One region of the Nonomuraea sp. NPDC049480 genome, then DNA from elsewhere that is predicted to be linked to it. Evidence: riboswitches for the same ligand, from Rfam matches in the RefSeq annotation. Region 1 holds a riboswitch; each other region holds the start of a gene.
The links. Region 1 has a riboswitch for thiamine pyrophosphate ahead of thiC (phosphomethylpyrimidine synthase ThiC). Riboswitches for the same ligand answer to the same signal wherever they lie in the genome.
Positions count from the first base shown of each region.

Region 2: linked by a shared signal. The riboswitch ahead of ACIBX3_RS55590 (purine-cytosine permease family protein) and the one ahead of thiC (phosphomethylpyrimidine synthase ThiC) in region 1 are both predicted to bind thiamine pyrophosphate.
Region 3: linked by a shared signal. The riboswitch ahead of ACIBX3_RS18055 (FAD-dependent oxidoreductase) and the one ahead of thiC (phosphomethylpyrimidine synthase ThiC) in region 1 are both predicted to bind thiamine pyrophosphate.

Region 1 is NZ_JBITMD010000001.1:457,406-460,652, reverse strand. Features, by position in the region: gene ACIBX3_RS02195 (universal stress protein) at 1-305, opposite strand, end outside; gene ACIBX3_RS02190 (hypothetical protein) at 302-655, opposite strand; gene ACIBX3_RS02185 (class I SAM-dependent methyltransferase) at 694-1,305, opposite strand; TPP riboswitch at 1,357-1,469, shown strand; gene thiC (phosphomethylpyrimidine synthase ThiC) at 1,462-3,006, shown strand; gene ACIBX3_RS02175 (HdeD family acid-resistance protein) at 3,195-3,247, opposite strand, start outside.
Region 2 is NZ_JBITMD010000039.1:52,819-56,065, forward strand. Features, by position in the region: gene ACIBX3_RS55590 (purine-cytosine permease family protein) at 1-1,272, opposite strand, end outside; TPP riboswitch at 1,263-1,376, opposite strand; gene ACIBX3_RS55595 (rhodanese-like domain-containing protein) at 1,436-1,759, opposite strand; gene ACIBX3_RS55600 (winged helix-turn-helix transcriptional regulator) at 1,793-2,230, opposite strand; gene ACIBX3_RS55605 (MFS transporter) at 2,358-3,247, shown strand, end outside.
Region 3 is NZ_JBITMD010000005.1:419,477-422,723, reverse strand. Features, by position in the region: gene thiE (thiamine phosphate synthase) at 1-395, opposite strand, end outside; gene ACIBX3_RS18065 (Rv2175c family DNA-binding protein) at 373-747, opposite strand; gene ACIBX3_RS18060 (NAD(P)/FAD-dependent oxidoreductase) at 778-1,941, opposite strand; TPP riboswitch at 2,000-2,116, shown strand; gene ACIBX3_RS18055 (FAD-dependent oxidoreductase) at 2,106-3,247, shown strand, end outside.

The DNA.
Region 1 (3,247 bases):
AGCAGCACGGCGTCCTCGGCGGCGTGGATCAAGGCGGTACGGGGGTCGCCGGGCAGCAGCTTGCGGGTCACCTCGACCTCCGGATGCTCCCGGAGTGCCCGGTCCTCGGCCGCCGCCAGCACGTTCTCGGCGCCTTCGCGCATCCACCGGCCGACCTCGGCGTAACGCCAGCCGCTCTCCTCGCACACCCACTTCGGCACGGCGTGGGCCACGGTCAGCGGGGTGCGGCGCAGGGCGGCCTCGGCGGCGGCCCATCCCGCCGCCTCCAGCCCGGTGCGCGACCCGTCCACGCCAACGACGATCATGACAACGCGTAGCACTCCACTTCGGCCCGGCGGAAGGGCAGGCCCTTGTCGGTGGAATCCTGAGTGCACTGGCGCTCGGACCTGCTGAGCTTCAGCGTGCCGCACACGGAGATGCCGGAATACGTGCGGCAGTCGAGCGACGCGTCGGCTTTGCCGATGCGGTACCTCTGCTTGACCTCCGCGCGGCACTCCGCTCGCGCCTTCCCCGTGTTGGCATAGCGGCACTGGGCGAGCAGGGTCTGGTATTGCTCCATGCTCACTTCGTGTTGTTCGAAGCCATCCCCGGAGGCGGTGGTCGCCCCGAACGCGGCCACCACAACGAGTCCTGCGACAGCGGCGATCTTTTTCATGTTCCCCCTGATGAGGACCGTACCGCTGAGGGCGATCGTCAAACCTTGCAGCGGCGCGCCAGCACGCTGAGCCAGGTGCGGTGCGTGGTGCTCAGGCCGTGCTCCAGGACCTCGAACCCGGCCGTTTCGAGGGTCGCCAGCAGCGTGTCCGGGTCGCGGTGCACGAACCAGCGGGTGAGCTCGGCGTCGTACGAGATCGGCTCCCACCCCTCCCCGTCGCCGGCCGAGGTGCTCAGCCCCAGCACGCCGCCCGGGCGCAGCAGCGTCGACCAGGCGCGCAAGGTCGGCTCGGTCTCCGCGGCGGGCACGTGCAGGAGCGCCGCCACCGACCACAGGCCCGACAGCGAACCCGGGGCGAACGGCGGCCGGCGCAGGTCGCCCAGCACGGTGGGCACTCCGCGGGTGGCGGCGAGCCTGGCCATCTCGATCGAGCGGTCGACCCCGGTGACCAGCAGCTCTCGCTCCAGCAGCCACGCGGCGTCCCGCCCGGGCCCGCAGCCGAGGTCGGCGACCGCGCCCCCGACCGGCACCGCGTCGGCGAAGCGCCGCCGGAAGGCCAGGAAGCCGTCGTCGGGGTCGCTGGTGCGTTCGGCGAAGACGGGTGCGATGCGGTCGTAGCTCGCGGTGGTGCGGGAGACGGGATCGTCCACTCGGTCGATCATGCCATGTTTCGCGCCGGTTCATGGGTGGGTACGATCACCGCCGTCCAACGCGGGAGCCCGGTGCGGACCGGGCTGAGAGGACGGCTGACAGCCGCCGACCGCCAGAACCTGCTCCGGGTAATGCCGGCGAAGGGAGTTTGCGCGATGAGTGACGCGCCTTTTTCCAAGATCTACTCGGGGGACCTCCGCGTCCCGATGCGCCGGGTGCGCCTGTCGGACGGTTCGGCGGTGACGTTGTACGACACGTCCGGCCCGTACACCGACCCCGCCGCCGACATCGACCTCACGCGAGGACTGCCGCGCCTGCGCGAGCAGTGGGTACGCGACCGCCGCGCGGCCGGCGAGCCCGTAACCCAGGCCGGGTGCGCGAGAAAGGGGCTGGTCACCAAGGAGATGGAGTTCGTGGCGGTCCGGGAGGGCCTGGACGCCGAGTTCGTACGCCAGGAGGTCGCGGCAGGCAGGGCCATCATCCCGGCCAACGTCAACCACCCCGAGTCCGAGCCGATGATCATCGGCCGCAATTTCCTCGTGAAGATCAACGCCAACATCGGCAACTCCGCCGTGACCTCCTCCATCGAGGAGGAGGTCGAGAAGATGACGTGGGCCACCCGGTGGGGCGCCGACACGATCATGGACTTGTCCACCGGCCCCGACATCCACGAGACCCGCGAGTGGATCATCCGCAACTCGCCGGTCCCGGTCGGTACCGTGCCCATCTACCAGGCGCTGGAGAAGGTCAAGGGGCGTCCGGAGGCGCTGTCGTGGGAGGTCTACCGCGACACGCTCGTCGAGCAGTGCGAGCAGGGCGTCGACTACGTGACCGTGCACGCGGGGGTGCGGCTGGCGTACGTGCCGCTCACCGCCGGGCGCAAGACCGGCATCGTCTCGCGCGGCGGCTCGATCATGGCCGCGTGGTGCCTGGCGCACCACCGGGAGAGCTTCCTGTACGAGCACTTCGCCGACATGTGCGAGATCCTGGCCCGCTACGACGTGTCGTTCTCGCTCGGCGACGGGCTGCGGCCCGGCTCGATCGCGGACGCCAACGACGAGGCCCAGTTCGCCGAGCTGCGCACGCTCGGCGAGCTGACGGGGATCGCCCGTGCCCACGACGTGCAGGTCATGATCGAGGGTCCCGGCCACGTCCCCATGCACAAGATCAAGGAGAACGTCGACCTGCAGCGCGAGCTCTGCGACGACGCCCCCTTCTACACCCTCGGGCCCTTGGTGACCGACATCGCGCCCGGCTACGACCACATCACCTCGGGCATCGGCGCCGCCATGATCGGCTGGTACGGCACCGCCATGCTCTGCTACGTCACTCCTAAGGAGCATCTCGGCCTGCCCGGCAAGGACGACGTCAAGACGGGCGTGATCACGTACAAGATCGCCGCCCACGCCGCGGACCTCGCCAAGGGGCACCCGCGGGCGCAGGAGCGGGACGACGCGCTGTCGGACGCGCGGTTCGCGTTCCGCTGGGAGGACCAGTTCGACCTGTCGCTCGACCCGGACACCGCGCGGGCCTTCCACGACGAGACCCTGCCCGCCGCGCCCGCCAAGACCGCGCACTTCTGCTCGATGTGCGGGCCGAAGTTCTGCTCCATGCGGATCAGCCACGACATCCGCGACGCCGGCATGGCGCAGAAGGCCGCCGAGTTCCGGCAGCTCGGCGGCACCCTCTACGTCGAATAGCCGGCCCGCCGTCGTCCCGGGACCGGTGGCGTCCACACCGGCCCGGGGACGACGGATGCGCCGGACGGCGGCGGTGAGTACACCCTGCACCAGCAGACCGACGGCAACCTGGTCCTCTACCGGGGAAAGACGCCGCTCTGGTCCACCGAGACCGGCCGCTAGGTCTCTCGGGCACCCTCTGCGCCGCGTCAGGGGGTGCTCCCCCGCAGCCGGCGGACCCGCAGGCTGAGGATGATCAGCG
Region 2 (3,247 bases), on a different contig from region 1:
GGCCCCGCCCAATGCGCCGTTCATCCACGGCTCCCGGGTGAAGCCGATGGCCGTGCGGACGTCCGCCCAGAACGCGTCCCAGGCGGGGACGGTCGGCGACGAGGTCGTCAGCCAGTAGGCCACGAAACCCAGAACCCAGGGCACCAGCATCGACCAGCGCGCGGGTGCGTTCTGGGCGGTGTTCCAGCGGTCGCCGCGGGCGAAGACGAAGTAGTCCACGGCGAGCACCGCGAACATCGGCACGAACACCGCCCCGATCACGCTGAGGAACGCGCCGTAGGAATTGACGTCCACGACCAGCGCGATCGCGATGGTGATCACACCGATGGCGGTCGAGAAGACCCGCCGGTCCACGCGCGGCATGAGGTTCTGCAGTGACATGGTGGTCGAGTAGACGTTGGCGAAAGACTGGTCGGTCTCGCGCAGCACCAGGATGGAGAAGAACAGCACGCCCAGCGGCGCCGCCACGAAGGGGGCGAACACCGCCGTGCCGTCGGCGGCCACCGCGTCCGCTCCGGCGATGGCGACCGCGTACACGCCGAGTCCGAGGCAGGCGACCTGGGCCAGCGTGTAGCCGCCGACCACGCCCGCGAAGGCGGCCTTGCTGGACCTGGAGTGGCGGGCGAAGTCGGCGGCCATCGGCACCCACGACACCGACAGCGCGATGACGAAGTCCACGGCTGCGGGGAAGGCGGTCCACGTCCCGCCGCTGTGCGCCGGGGCCTCGGACACCAGGAACCAGGTGAACCAGACCATGGACACGATCACGCCGATGGTGACGTACCGCCGCAGCACGCGCACGGAACCGAGCGGCCAGATCGTCAGCGCGGTGGTGAGCGCCCCCGCCACGATCACCCACACCGCGTACGGCACCCCGCCGAAGATCGCACCGGCGGCCTCGGCGATCACCCAGAGCTCGAAGGCGCCCCAGCCGAGCATCTGAACGATGTTCAGCACCGTGGGCACGTACGACGTCTTGGCCCCGAACAACCCGCGCAGCAGCACCATCGAGGGCTGCCCCGTCTGGGTCCCGGGGATGGCGGCCAGGCCCACCATGGACGTGCCGATCAGACTGCCGATCACGGTGGCGGTGAGCGCGGCGGCCACGCTGAGCGGCGCGTCGCCGAGGGGGTTGATCAGGTAGAGGGCGAAGGAGAAACCCAGGAGACTGACGCCGAGGTTGGCCCAGAGCGCGCCCTGGTCGAGGACGCCGAGCGTCTTCGGTGGCGTGCCCTCGAGGGTCAGCGGAACTTCGTCGGCGACATGCGTCATCGCACACTCCCTACGCCGGCATTACCCGGACAGGTTCAGGCGGTCGGCAGCGGATGGATAACTGCCCTCTCAGCCCGGCACCCCGAGCTCCCGCGACAATGTGAAGTTGGCGCCCTCATGATGCCGCAATGACCGTCAAATCGCCATAGTGGGCGAATTACAGTCAGGCGACGAACGGCTCCTGTCCGGTCTCGCTGACCATCGGGCGGTGCGCGGCCTCCCACGACTGCATGCCGCCCCCGACGTTGACCGCGTCCCGCCCCAGGCGGTTGAGCCAGGCCGCCACCTGCAGCGACCGCCCGCCCACCCGGCAGACGACGTAGACCGTCCGGTCGCCGGGCACCTCGCCGACCCGATCCTGGATCTGGGTCATGGGGATGTGCACGGCGGCAGGGGCGTGACCGGCCAGCCATTCGTCCTGCTCACGGACGTCGAGCAGGTAGACGTCATCCGGAACGGCACTGGCCTCGATCTCAGGAACGGTCATACCTCCATTGTCTCGCGGCGAGGGAGTGCCTCCTCACGGAGTGAGGTCCTGAACACGCGAGTCGTACGTGGCACGCGCCTCGGCGATCTCCTGCTGGTGCTCCTCGGTCCAGGTGACCAGGGCCTTGATGGTCTGGTGCAGGGTACGGCCGAGCGGCGTCAGCGCGTAGTCGACCCTGGGCGGCACGACGGGATGGACCGTGCGGGAGACCAGGCCGTCGCGCTCCAGGTGGCGCAGGGTCACGCTGAGCATGCGCTGGCTGACGCCGTCGATCTCGCGGCGCAGCTGGCTGAAGCGCAGGCTCTGACAGTCGAGCAACGCGATGACCAGCAGCGACCACTTGTCCGCGATGCGGTCGAGTATCTGCCTGACCTCGCAGTCCTCCCGGGTGTCCCACTGCCGCACGTCGTAGTCGTCGTCTTCCACGGTTCTCTCGCAGTAACTAAGTGCTTTCAAAGTGCCGTCTTCCATGACATTTCATGCTGGCCCAAGATGTTGACGGTTACAAGACATAACCAACATGCCTATTCATAACCGGGGGTTTGCCATGCCTGCCCGTTCATCGGGGCCTGCGCGTTCATGGGGCGTACTCGCCGTCTTGTGCGGCGCCATCTTTCTCGAGGGCATCGACGTCGCCATGCTGAACGTCGCCCTCCCGTCCATCAGGGCCGACCTCGGACTGTCCACCGGGATGCTGAGCGGGGTCGTGAGCGCGTACGTGCTCGGCTACGGCGGTTTCATGCTGCTCGGCGGCCGGGCGGCCGACCTGTTGGGCCGCCGCCGCATGTTCCTGCTCTGGCTCGGGGTGTTCCTCGTCTTCTCCGGACTCGGCGGCTTCGCGAACGAGGGGTGGATCCTGCTGGTGGCGCGTTTCGTCACGGGCGTGGCCGCCGCCTTCATGACGCCGGCCGGCCTCTCATTGATCACCACGACGTTCCCCGAGGGCCGGCAGCGCAACCGGGCGCTGCTGATCTACGCGGGGACGGCGGCGGGCGGTTTCGCGCTCGGGCTGGTGATCGGCGGCCTGCTGACCGCGTTCGGCTGGCGCTGGGTGTTCTTCGCGCCGGTGCTGATGTCGGCGGCGATCCTGCTGGCCGCGCTCCCCCTGCTCAAGGAGCCCACCGGACACCGGCCCACGGCCCGGGGCTTCGACGTGGCGGGCGCGGTCAGCATCACGGGCGCGATGATGCTGCTGGTTTACGGCGTCGTACGCCTGGAGCACCCGGCGGACGGCTGGCCGCTGACCGTCACGGCCTTCGCCGGCGGGCTGGCGTTGCTGAGCGCGTTCGTCGCGGTGGAGCGCCGCGCCGCGAACCCGCTGGTCCGCCTGAGCATCTTCCGTTCGGGCGCGCTGGTCCGGGCCAACCTGATGGCCGCCCTGCTCACGGCCTCGTTCTTCGGCTTCCAGTTCCTGGTCACGCTCTACCTGCAGGAATTGCGCGGCTGGTCCACCATCCAGACGGGCCTGGCGCTGCTGGCGGCGGCCGC
Region 3 (3,247 bases), on a different contig from region 1:
CAGCAGAAGTAGTCGACGCCCTCCTCCACCGCCGCGGCGGAAGCCTCGGCGGCGGAGTGGGTGGACCGTCCGATGACGATGTCGTCGCCGAGCATCTCTCGCGCGACCGTCACAGGAAGGTCGTCCTGCCCCAGATGGAGCACGTCGGGCCGGGCGGCGTAGGCGATGTCCGCCCGGTCGTTGACGGCCAGTAGCTTGCCGTGCCGGTCGCAGGCGTCGCGGAAGACTTCGAGGAGTGCGAGTTCTTCGCGTGCCTCCAGGCCCTTCTCCCGCAGCTGGATGATGTCCACGCCGCCGGCCAGCACCGAGTCGAGGAACTCTGCCAGGTCCCCGCGGTCGCGGCGGCCGTCCGTGCAGAGATAGAGGCGCGCCTCAGAAAGCGAGGGCTTGGGCACGCCGCTTGACCTCCGTGTGACGGCCGGCCTTGATCGCCTCGATGGGAGATCCCGGCAGCGAGTCGTCAGGGGTGAAGAGCCAGCGCAGCGACTCGACATCGTCGTAGCCGGCGTCCTGCAACACGGTCAGTGTGCCGGGCAGGCCCTTCATCACTTCCTTCCCGTCCAGGAACACCGCGGGCACCTGCGGCCCACCGCTCCCCCGGCGCACGCCGAGGAGCTTGTGGTCCTTGAGGAGTTGCTTGGCCCGGCCGATCGAAACGTCGAGGCACCGGGCCACTTCGGGGAGCGTGAGCCACTCGTCGACGAGCTGCTCGGTCTCCCGGTCGATCTGTGCAACAGAAAGCGTCACGAAACCACAACTACCACATGCCGTGCTTGCTCAAACAACACAATCTCGTAGGGATACGTCTGGATCTACCAGGCGTTCCACGTCGAGACGGTGGCCGGCGTCGATGATCCGGCGTCCCTGTACGAGATCCCGCGGCCGGTCCACGGCGAGCACCGCGGCGAGCGTGTCGCCCTCGGTGAGCCAGACGGCCGACCACTTGCCCTCCGGACCGCCGCGGTAGACGAGGCGCTCGCCCGCCGGATGGTGCCCGGCGTACTGGACCATGTGCCCGAACTGCTCGGACCAGAAGTACGGCACCGGATCGTACACCGCCTCCTCCCCCAGCAGGGTCGCGGCGGCGACCTCGGGGGCGTTGAGCGCGGTGTCCCAGTGCTCGACCCTGAGCCTGGTACGGAAGCGCCGCGACCACCAGGCGGCGCAGTCGCCGACGGCGACCGTGTCCGGCAGCGAGGCGCGCAGGCGCTCGTCGACGACGACGCCGTTGTGCAGGTCGAGGTCGGCGTCGGCCAGCCACTCGACGGCCGGGCGCACGCCGATGCCGGTCACGACGACGTGGGCCTCGACGAACTCGCCGTCCACCAGTTGCACGCCGCCCTCGTCCACGGAGCGGACCATGGTGCCGAGGCGCAGGTCGATGCCGTCGTACCAGCGCTGGGTGCGGGCCCCGATCTCCGTGCCGACGGCGGTCGCGAGCGGGGTGGCGGCCGCCTCGATCACCGTGACCGCGCAGCCGGCGCGGCGGGCGGCGGTGGCCACCTCGGCGCCGATCCAGCCGGCCCCGATGATCGCGACCCTGGCCCCCGGCACGAGCATCGCCCTGAGCTCGTGGGCGTCGTCGAGGGTGCGCAGCACGTGCTGGGGGCCGTCTCCCGGGAGCCTGATCGGCTCGGCGCCGGTGGCGATCACCAGGCCGTCGTAGCCGAGCTCGCCCTCGGTCGTCTCCACGACGCCCTCGCGCAGCGCCTTGGCGCAGACGCCCGGCCGGAAGGCGACGTCGAGCGCGGTCAGGTCGGTGTCGACGAAACTGGTCTCGGCGTCGCCGAACAGCACGGCCTTGGACAGCGGCGGCCGGTCGTAGGGTCGATGCCGCTCCTGGCCGATCAGGGTGATCCTGCCGCCGAATCCCCGCCCGCGCAGCGCCTCCACCGTGCGAACGCCCGCCAGGCCCGCTCCTACCACCACGACATGGTTCACGTTCAAGACCATAACGGGGGCCGTGTCCGGCCGTCGCACCGAGGCCGTAGGCTGTGGAGGAAAGACGCGCGGGAGTCCGGCCGTTACCGGGCTGAGAGGAAGGCTTCACCGGGCCTTCGACCGCAAGACACCTGATCCGGATCATGCCGGCGAAGGGAGCGCGGATGGATGTGATCGTAGGCGGCGGAATCGTCGGGCTGTCCATCGCCTGGCGGCTGGCCCGGGCGGGGCGACCGGTCACCGTGGTGGACCCGGCCCCGGCCTCGGGGGCCTCGCACGCGGCGGCGGGGATGCTGGCGCCGGTCAGCGAGGTGTCCTATACGGAGGCGCCGCTGCTGCGGCTGGGGATGGCGTCACTGCGCCTCTGGCCGTCGTTCGCCACCGAGCTGGCCGAAGACGCCGGCCTCACGGCGACCGGCCCTCCCGTCGGAGCCGCCCAGGGCGGCGAGCGCACCGCTGCGGCGGCCGCCGATGTGCCCGTGGCCGGGTCGTCCGGCGGGCTGGAGATCGGTGACAGGGCTCGGCGGGGGCTGGACCTGCGGGCCGATGGGACGCTTGACGTGGCGTTCGGGGCCGATGACCTGGCGGCGCTGGATGAGCTGGCGGCGTTCATGGACAAACTGGAGCTGCCGGTCGAGCGCCTCACCGGGCGTGAGTGCCGCCGTCTGGAGCCCATGCTGGCCCCGTCCGTGCGCGGCGGGCTGCTGGCCCCCGGCGACGCCTGGGTGGACCCGCGCCGCGTCACGGCCGCGCTGCTGGCCGCCCTCGACCGCCTGCGGGCGCCGGTGGTCCGGGCACGCGCCGCCGGGCTCCTGCGCGACGGTGACAAGGTCGTCGGGGTGCGCCTGGAGCCGCCGCCGCACGTACCCGGCTCGGTGCCCGGCTCGCCGCGGCGAGGACCGGAGCCGCCGGACGAGATCCGTGCGGAGCGGGTCGTCCTGGCGGCCGGAGCCTGGAGCGGCGAGCTGGCCGAGGTGCCGGTGCGGCCGGTCAAGGGGCAGATCATGCGGCTGCGTTCCCCGCAGCCGCTGCTCAGCCGGTGCGTACGCGGCACCGTGCACGGCTCGTACGTGTACCTGGTCCCCCGGGGCGACGGCGAGCTGGTGGTCGGAGCGACCCAGGAGGAGATGGGCTTCGACACCAGGGTCACGGCGGGCGGGCTCTACGAGCTGTTGCGCGACGCCAGAGAGCTGGTGCCGGGCGTGACCGAGCTGGAGGTCGCCGACGTGGTGGCGGGACTTCGGCCGGGCACGCCGGACAACCTGCCGATCATCGGCCCGAGCGGGACGCCGGGGCTCACGCTGGC